DNA from 2 places in the Priestia sp. VA7 genome. Region 2 is predicted to be linked to the other one. Evidence: riboswitches for the same ligand, from Rfam matches in the RefSeq annotation. Region 2 holds a riboswitch; the other holds the start of a gene.

The links. A riboswitch is a leader RNA that binds a small molecule or an ion and turns the genes downstream of it on or off. The one in region 2 is predicted to bind cyclic di-AMP.
Region 1: linked by a shared signal. The riboswitch ahead of AC0C45_RS27845 (cation:dicarboxylate symporter family transporter) and the one ahead of AC0C45_RS05120 (potassium channel family protein) in region 2 are both predicted to bind cyclic di-AMP.

The regions. Positions count from the first base shown of each region.
Region 1 is NZ_JBVQPN010000014.1:17,500-21,861, reverse strand. It holds gene AC0C45_RS27850 (undecaprenyl-diphosphate phosphatase) at 100-924, shown strand; cyclic di-AMP (ydaO/yuaA leader) riboswitch at 1,197-1,336, shown strand; gene AC0C45_RS27845 (cation:dicarboxylate symporter family transporter) at 1,443-2,702, shown strand; gene ytvI (sporulation integral membrane protein YtvI) at 2,916-3,947, shown strand; gene AC0C45_RS27835 (DedA family protein) at 4,108-4,362, shown strand, end outside.
Region 2 is NZ_JBVQPN010000001.1:984,092-988,453, reverse strand. It holds gene AC0C45_RS05140 (tetratricopeptide repeat protein) at 1-272, opposite strand, end outside; gene AC0C45_RS05135 (YjcZ family sporulation protein) at 447-533, shown strand; gene AC0C45_RS05130 (YjcZ family sporulation protein) at 723-803, opposite strand; gene AC0C45_RS05125 (TrkH family potassium uptake protein) at 1,131-2,450, opposite strand; gene AC0C45_RS05120 (potassium channel family protein) at 2,454-3,113, opposite strand; cyclic di-AMP (ydaO/yuaA leader) riboswitch at 3,238-3,382, opposite strand; gene AC0C45_RS05115 (carboxymuconolactone decarboxylase family protein) at 3,498-3,956, opposite strand; gene AC0C45_RS05110 (Lrp/AsnC family transcriptional regulator) at 4,077-4,362, shown strand, end outside.

The DNA.
Region 1 (4,362 bases), on a different contig from region 2:
TATGATAAAAAAGCAAGTGTCAAAATAGGAAAATAGTTGAGCATGTAAAACGAAGCGATAAGCTTATTAATTTGAAAGAAAGGCAAGGTACATAGCTTTATGTGGGAAATTATTGTAGCAATCATTTTAGGGATTGTAGAAGGTTTAACAGAGTTTGCTCCTGTTTCGTCAACTGGGCATATGATTATTGTGGATGACCTGTGGTTAAATTCCAAAGAATTATTTTCATCTCCAGTAGCTAATACATTTAAAATTGTTATTCAGCTAGGTTCGATCTTAGCAGTAGTAGTTATTTTTAAAGATCGTTTCATTAATTTATTAGGATTGGGAAAAAAGCCAGCTGCTCCAATTGGACCGACAAATCGCTTGAATTTAATGCAGGTAATTGTTGGACTGTTACCTGCAGGAGTGTTAGGACTTTTGTTTGATGATTACATTGATGAACATTTGTTTTCTTTAAATACGGTACTAATTGGCTTAGTAGTCGGAGCTGTATTAATGATTCTAGCAGATTTGTTTGGACCTAAACGTCCGCGTGTAGAGACGGTGGACCAAATGTCTTATGGACAAGCACTGGGTATAGGACTGTTTCAATGTATTGCTCTTTGGCCAGGTTTTTCTCGTTCAGGCTCAACGATTTCAGGAGGGGTTCTTCTTGGAATGAGCCATAAGGCAGCGGCAGATTTTACATTTATTATGGCAGTGCCAATCATGGCAGGAGCAAGTGGACTTTCATTGGTTAAAAACTGGCAGTATTTCACATCAGATGCACTACCGTTTTTTATTGCTGGTTTTATCAGCGCCTTTATTTTTGCGCTGGTATCTATTCGCTTTTTCTTGAAATTAATTAATCGTATCAAATTAGTACCATTTGCACTATATCGAATTGTTTTAGCAGCTATTCTATATTTTGTATTTTTATAAAAAAATACGCGTGTTCTTTATTCCCTTAAACTTCTAATAGAGACTCAAAGAGCAAGAAAAAGCTATTGCAACATTGCAATAGCTTTTTTGCATAAATATATATTATCGCCTTTTGAAAGCGTTTTATAAACATAGGTATTGACAAAACGTGTCGAAAAATAGTAAATTAATATTTGTGCAGTATAAAGTTAAGTAAAAGTAAGACTTCTGTTTAGTTTTATTGACTGTAAAAAACGTATGACAACGTATAGATCGTTTTAATTTTATAAAAACTGAATAATAAGCTTAATCGTATAGAGCGGGGGAATCATTATCGGCAGTAAAGCTGCCTTGGGGTGAATCCTTACAAAAGGTAGGAAACTCTCAATTCCGAATCCGACAGTTAACCCCGTTTGCTTCATTGAGAGAAAGAGCCCAAAATAGCGTAAGTAAAAGGCTGTTCTTTCTTAAGAATAGTCTTTTTTTGTTTTTTCAGAAAAGTATATACAAATGTCATACATCTTTGGGGAGGTACATCTATGAAAAAAATTCGTTTTGGTTTGGCTACGCAGATTTTTACCGGATTAATCCTCGGTGTTCTTGTAGGGGTAATTTGGTTTAATGATCCGCGTGTAGTAACATACCTACAGCCGCTAGGAGACCTGTTTTTAAGATTAATTAAGATGATTGTTATTCCAATTGTTATCTCAAGCTTAGTCGTTGGAGTTGCAGGAGCAGGGAGCGGTAAACAGGTCGGAAAGCTCGGCGTTAAAACCATTCTCTATTTTGAAATTATTACGACTTTTGCAATTGTAATCGGTGTATTGATTGCTAATATTTTTCATCCTGGGCAAGGTGTAGACATTCATTCAGCACAGAAGAGTGATATTTCACAATACGTTGAAACATCCGAACAGCAAGAAGGAAAGTCAGTGGCTGAAACTTTCTTACACATTGTTCCGACAAACTTTTTCCAGTCAATTGTTGAAGGAGACATGCTAGCAATTATCTTCTTTACAGTGTTATTTGCACTTGGAGTAGCGGCAATTGGAGAAAGAGGAAAGCCAGTTGTACAATTCTTCGACGGTGTTTCTCACGCAATGTTTCACGTGGTAAACCTTGTAATGAAAGTGGCGCCAATTGGTGTATTTGCTTTAATTGGTGTAACAGTTTCAAAATTCGGCTTAGATTCACTTCTTTCATTAGGAAAGCTTGTTATCTTAGTTTACTTAGCTTTAATTTTCTTCCTACTTGTTGTATTAGGAGGAATTGCGAAATGGGCAGGAATTAACATTTTCCACTTATTCCGCTATATGAAAGATGAACTATTGTTAGCATACAGTACATCTAGTTCTGAGACAGTTCTTCCGCGTATTATGGAAAAACTTGAAAAGATGGGCTGTCCAAAAGCTATCGTATCGTTCGTTGTACCAATTGGTTATACATTTAACCTAGATGGTTCCGTTCTTTATCAAGCGATTGCAGCGTTATTCTTAGCGCAGGTGTACGGTATTGATTTAACGATCGTTCAACAGCTGACGCTTATCCTGGTATTGATGGTTACATCTAAAGGAATGGCTGCCGTGCCAGGAACATCATTTGTTGTATTACTGGCTACTCTTGGAACAATCGGTGTTCCGGCAGAAGGATTAGCCTTCATTGCTGGAGTAGACAGAATCATGGATATGGCACGTACGGTTGTTAACTTAGTAGGAAACACACTAGCAGCAATTGTGATGTCTAAATCTGAAGGCAAATTTGACCCTAAAAAAGGTACAGAGATCATGAGAGCCGGCTAATTTATAAATTAAAAAGCTACTTATTCTATTCGAAAAATTAGAATAAGTAGCTTTTTTCATAATAATTCCTTTATTATTATGGGAATTGACCCTATAATATGTAACATCAGGTATAAATATATCCAAATTTTATTCTTACATAAAAGCAGTCACTGGTTCCTTTCTTTATCAATAAATATAGAGATAGCTTAGCTAGTAGGGGGATAGTAGAGTATGTGGAAAAAGCGAATATGGGTCATCGCCTCGATAGTAATCGTATGTTTGTTAATCCCTTACAGTTTACCAATTGTGTTTGCTTTATTAACAGCATTAGCGCTTGAGGGTATTGTTCAAAAATTGCATCAATCTTTTAAAATGAAGAGAGTCTATGCAGTGCTTATGACCTTCATTTTATATGTTGTTTCGCTCATACTTATTGGATTTTTTATTGTTCGGACAATCGTTACGCAAGTGGTTGCTCTTTCAAAAATAGCGCCTTCCTTTGTAAAAGAAATCTATGAAACCGCGATTTTTCCAACTATTATTAAGTGGAAATACTATTCAAACGCTCTTCCTACAGAAGTGATTTCTTCTATCGAGCGCACGCTTGAAAAAACCGTAAATTCATTAGATTCTCTATTAAAAAGTACCGTGGAAATCATCATTAGTTTTGCTGCTACTGTTCCTGGGTTTCTATTAGAGTTTCTTATTTATTTAGTAGCACTTGTATTTATCAGCCTTGAGCTGCCTGCTATTAAAAATAAAATTAAGTCATTTTTAACAGAAGAAACGAAATATAAGCTACAAGTTGTCATCACTCAGCTTATCCAAGCGGGGGTTGGTTTTATTAAGGCACAAATTATCTTAAGTGTCATGACGTTTGTAATGGCTTATGTAGGGCTTTGGTTATTAGATGTTCCGTATACCGCGCTGCTTAGTTTATTAATTGTAATTGTCGATATCTTACCAATCCTTGGGACAGGCTCGGTGCTCGTTCCATGGGGGATTTTTGCTCTTACGCAAGGGCATGACTCATTAGCAATCGGCTTATTTATTCTATTTGGAGTCATTACGGTAGTAAGACGTGTAGTAGAACCAAAAGTATTTTCTACAAATATGGGTATTTCACCTTTGGCTGCACTAGTTAGTTTGTACATTGGATTTAAACTTTTAGGCTTTGTCGGATTATTTTTAGGACCGGCTTTAGTTATTTTATACGATGCTCTTCGTAAAGTAGGTATTATTCAAATTAACTTTAAACTATAAAAGTGCTGGATAAAACTAGCGCTTTTTTTTATTGAAACTTTTGTAGTACGTAATACGTAAAGAGGGAAAGGAAAAAACTATGCCGCGTTGGTTTTTATCTATCAATCGGCTAAATTATAGTTTTGCAGTCTTAGATTTAATGATATGAGGAGGAGAATTTTTGTTAGAGTCGGTTTTACTTTCTTTAATTGAAGCGCTAAAACAGCTCTCTTATTTTGGCGTAATTCTAGCATTAACGTTTGAGTTTGTCCCGGCAGAGCTTGTTTTACCTTTAGTAGGTTATTGGGTGTACCAAGGTGATATGAACTTGTATCTGGCTATCCTTGCAGGTACAGTAGGCGGTGTTTGTGGACCGTTGACTCTTTATGGACTGGGACGTTACGGTGGACGACCGCTGGTTTTAAAATATGGAAAA
Region 2 (4,362 bases):
TCCCGGTATTTTATTCCTCGAACGAAGTGCGCCAAGCTTGAAGATGGATTTAATGTTAATGCCTGATGAAGAGCTCTGTCCATTTCTAAATTTAATACCATTTTTTCAAAAATAATTGATTCTTCGATTTGCTTTGCTAAACAAACCGCTAAGTAACAGTACAAATCAGATGCTTGAGGTTTTTTCTTCATTTCTTGTTGAATTTCGCGCTTGATCTCTTTCCACTTACCCTCTTCTAGCTGATTCATGACGTATTCTACATGTATTCCCACCACTTTGCCCTCCTTTTCCTCTTTATCATAAAGGATTTTTGCACAAATGAAAAAAATAAGTGTTCTTCATTTTTCTCAAAAGATCGTTACCGTTAAAAAACAGGCAAATTTCTCAATCACTTAACCCAATTAGTACATAGGATATAGAGAATTTTATTAAAGGAGGTTACACATATGGGCGCAAAAGGCGGTTTTGGTTTTTCATTTATCGTTGTTTTATTTATTCTATTAGTAATCGTAGGATGTTCTTGCTACTACTAATTTTTAGAGGGGATGAACATCATTCATCCTCTCCTATTTCAAAAAAAACCATGCTTTCGCATGGCTACATACCGATTAGATGAATGAGTAGAGGAACTCATTGTTCGGCAATATTGAAGAAATTTTTGGTTTTTACTTCCGCCTAGTATGCCCTTTTTGACGGGGGCTATGCGCAAATAAAGTTAACGTTTAAAAGCGAAAGCCAGACGCACCTACAATAACAAGTAAAACAAATAACACAACGATTAACGCAAAATTTTGTTTTCCCACGTACCATCCCTCACTTCCTGTTATCTGCTTTTAGTGTATGCAACAGCTTGGCAAAATGTTTAGGACAGGGGTGCGGATTTTTTTAACGAGAAAAACCTTCAAATTTCGCCAAAAAAGTGAATCATATTTTTGTTTCTTTCGTTATATATAGTAAGAGATTTTTTTACTATAAAAAAGGGGGGGCCATTAATGCGCCGACATTCTAAATTGCCCATTGTTCTTGTCTTTGCCTTCTTTTTATTCATCGCAACAGTTTTGTGCGTAACCTCTTATATGTCTTGAACGTATAAATAATATAAAAAAAACGCCTCATCGAAGGCGGTTTTTCTACCCTAGCATTATATCTTCATTTGGATAACGAACGGCTTCACGCTTTTGCTTAGATAATGAAAACGCAAGCGTTAATGGCCCCACTTTTCCTAAAAACATGATAAAGATAATAATCACGCGTCCAAAGTACGAAAGTTCAGGAGTTGCTCCCATCGATAAACCTACTGTTCCAAACGCAGAAACAACTTCAAACATAATTTTTACAAACGGCAGGTTTTCCGAAATATTTAATAGGAAAATGGCCCCAAATACAAACATAATTGAAATCATCGTGATGGCTAGTGCCTTAAACACGTGAAGAGGAAGAAGTCGTCTCTTTAATAGCACAATATCTTCCCGGCTTCGTAAAAATGCCCATACAGAAAAAACAATCACCACAAACGTTGTTAGTTTAATACCGCCTCCTGTTGACGCACTTCCTGCACCAATAAACATTAATAAGACCATTAAAAAGACCGTTGCGTCATGCAGGTGAGCTAAATCAATTGTATTAAATCCCGCGGTTCTTGTCGTTACCGCTTGAAAATAAGAAGCCCATACTTTGTCTCCTAACGATAAATTTCCGAGCGTATGCGAATTGCTGTACTCTAAGAAAAAAATAAAAAGCATGGCAGTCACATTAATCGCAAACGTGCTGATAATCATAATTTTTGAATGCAACGTTAGTTTTCTATACGATTTTTTCACCCACATATCAGCAAGAACGGTAAACCCTAACCCACCAATGATGAACAAAAAAGAAATCGTTATGTTAATAATAGGATCTCCAACATACTGCACTAAGTTATCAGAAAGTAGTCCAAACCCTGCGTTATTAAAAGCCGAAATTGAATGAAACAAGCTAAAGAACAGCCCCTTAGACCATCCGAACTCCGGAACCCAGCGTATCGCTAGAAAGATAAGTGCAACAAACTCAATTAAAAATGAAAAGATAAACAGCCTTTTAACTAGCAGGACAACTCCACCGACGCTCGTTTGATTTAGTGCCTGCTGAACGAGCATACGCTCTTTAAATCCAATTTTTTTACCTAGCATCATAAAAATCAACACGGCAAATGACATAATGCCAAGACCGCCTATTTGAATTAACAGCATAATAATGATTTGACCGATGACGGTAAAACGAGTACCTGTATCTACGACGGCTAAGCCGGTTACTGTCATAGCGGAAGTAGACGTAAAAAGGGCATCTACCCACCGGATTGGCTCAGTAGTAGAAACAGGCATCATCAATAGAAGAGCACCCATAATAATTCCTCCGCCAAAAATGGAGACAAGCAGCTGCGGAGGAGTGAGTTTAATGATTTGTTTTTTCATAAGTTAAACTCCTTCTTCTTCAAAACGGTTCAAATCGCGGTTATGTCCGATGACAATCAGCATATCTCCTTGTTCAATTATTTCATGTGCGGTAGGCGAGATCACCATTTCCCCGTCTTTTCGCTGAAAGCCGATAATATTGCAGCCATACTTGGCACGAATGTTTAAATCAAACAGCGTTTTATTATGAAGTTTCTTAGAGGCGACAATTTCGACGATACTATAATCCTTTGACAATTCAATATAATCAATGATTTTTTCTGACACCACGTGATGAGCAATACGCTTAGCAATATCGCGCTCAGGGTGAATGACTTTATCCGCTCCTATTTTTTCGAGCACTTTTTGATGATACATATTCACTGCTTTTACCCATACTTGCTTAACGCCCATATCTTTTAAAAGCATCGTTGCCAGCACGCTTGCTTCGATATCATCTCCAAACGAAATAAGAGCATGATCAACATTGCGAATACCTAGCCCCTTTAAGCTAGCTTCATCAATCGCGTTTGCTTGCACAACATATGTAGCTGAGTTGCTAAATTTATTTACTACCTCCTGATTGCGGTCAATAGCGAGCACATCCACATCCAGATTAGCAAACTCTTCAACCAAACTGCCTCCAAAACGACCTAATCCCAATACAGCAAACTGTTTTTTCATAATGTATTTATTCCTTTCTTCAACTGCTGTGTGTTCTCTTAGCTTATACTTTTTCTAAAAAATTACATCTTTTTCTTAAAAAAAGCGCAAAAAAACACAGGAAGGCTCCTGTGTTTTTCCACACTCTTCCCCCTCAAAACGCTTGCGAAGTTAGCTGTCGGGTTCGGGTTTTAAGAGTAACCCTACCTTTTTAAGGATTCACCCCGGAGCACAATATGTGCGTACATAATGGGTCCTCCGCTCCGTAATGGATTAAGCGATTTTTATTCAAATATCTATGATCTATTTTTTAGAATAATCGATTCGATTCATGATACGTTTCACTTTACGAAAGCTATCTTACTCCTGTGGATTTTGTCTGTCAAGATATTTTTAGCGAAGACCTCACTTGCCCTGCAAGCTGCAAAAATCATATAAATCTAAACTGACAATCATTTTGTGAAATTGATCAAATAAATTAATAACAGCTAAAAGCTCTAACAGCTGCGTATCACTGTAAAATTTCTTTAATTGATTCATATCAGCATCCGTCAACTCCCTTGGACGCACCCGGTATACATCAATAAATCGAAACAGCAGTCGATCTTTTTCTTCCAGCTCTTTTTCTCTTAACACTTTTTGATTAAGCGTCTCATCGCCTACATATGACATGCTCATACACGTCTCACAGCCGTTAACACCTGCTAGATAAAGCCTTATTTTTTCCTTAGTCTCTTTTTCTACTATATCGCTGTTCCAAAGCGTGTCGTAAAGCTCATCATACAATCTTTTTACATGCGGAATTAAATTCAATGCTTTTTCAAAATTTGTTCCCTCTTCGTTTGCTAACAAAACTCTTGCCATTTTTCACTCACTCCTTTTTAATTATTATAGTAAGAAAAATGGAAATTTCAGATTACAGATAAAACATCTTAGCTACTATTACTAATCAAATGAAATGTTAATGAGAAAGAAGGTTTTCAATTGAAAATTGATGAAATTGATTTATCGATTTTGCAGGCGCTGCAGCAAAACAGCCGCCTTTCCTTACGAGAGCTAGGAAAACAAATTAACTTGTCTCCTCCTTCGGTGGCAGAGCGAGTACGACAGCTAGAGAGCTTTGGCGTTATAAAAGGGTATACGATTGATATTGATTATGAAAAGCTGCATTTGCCCGTGTCGTGTTTTATTGAAGTAACGATGAAAAACGGAGAGCACGAGCGTTTTAAACGATTTATTTCTCAGTATCCCTACGCTTTATTCTGTGAAC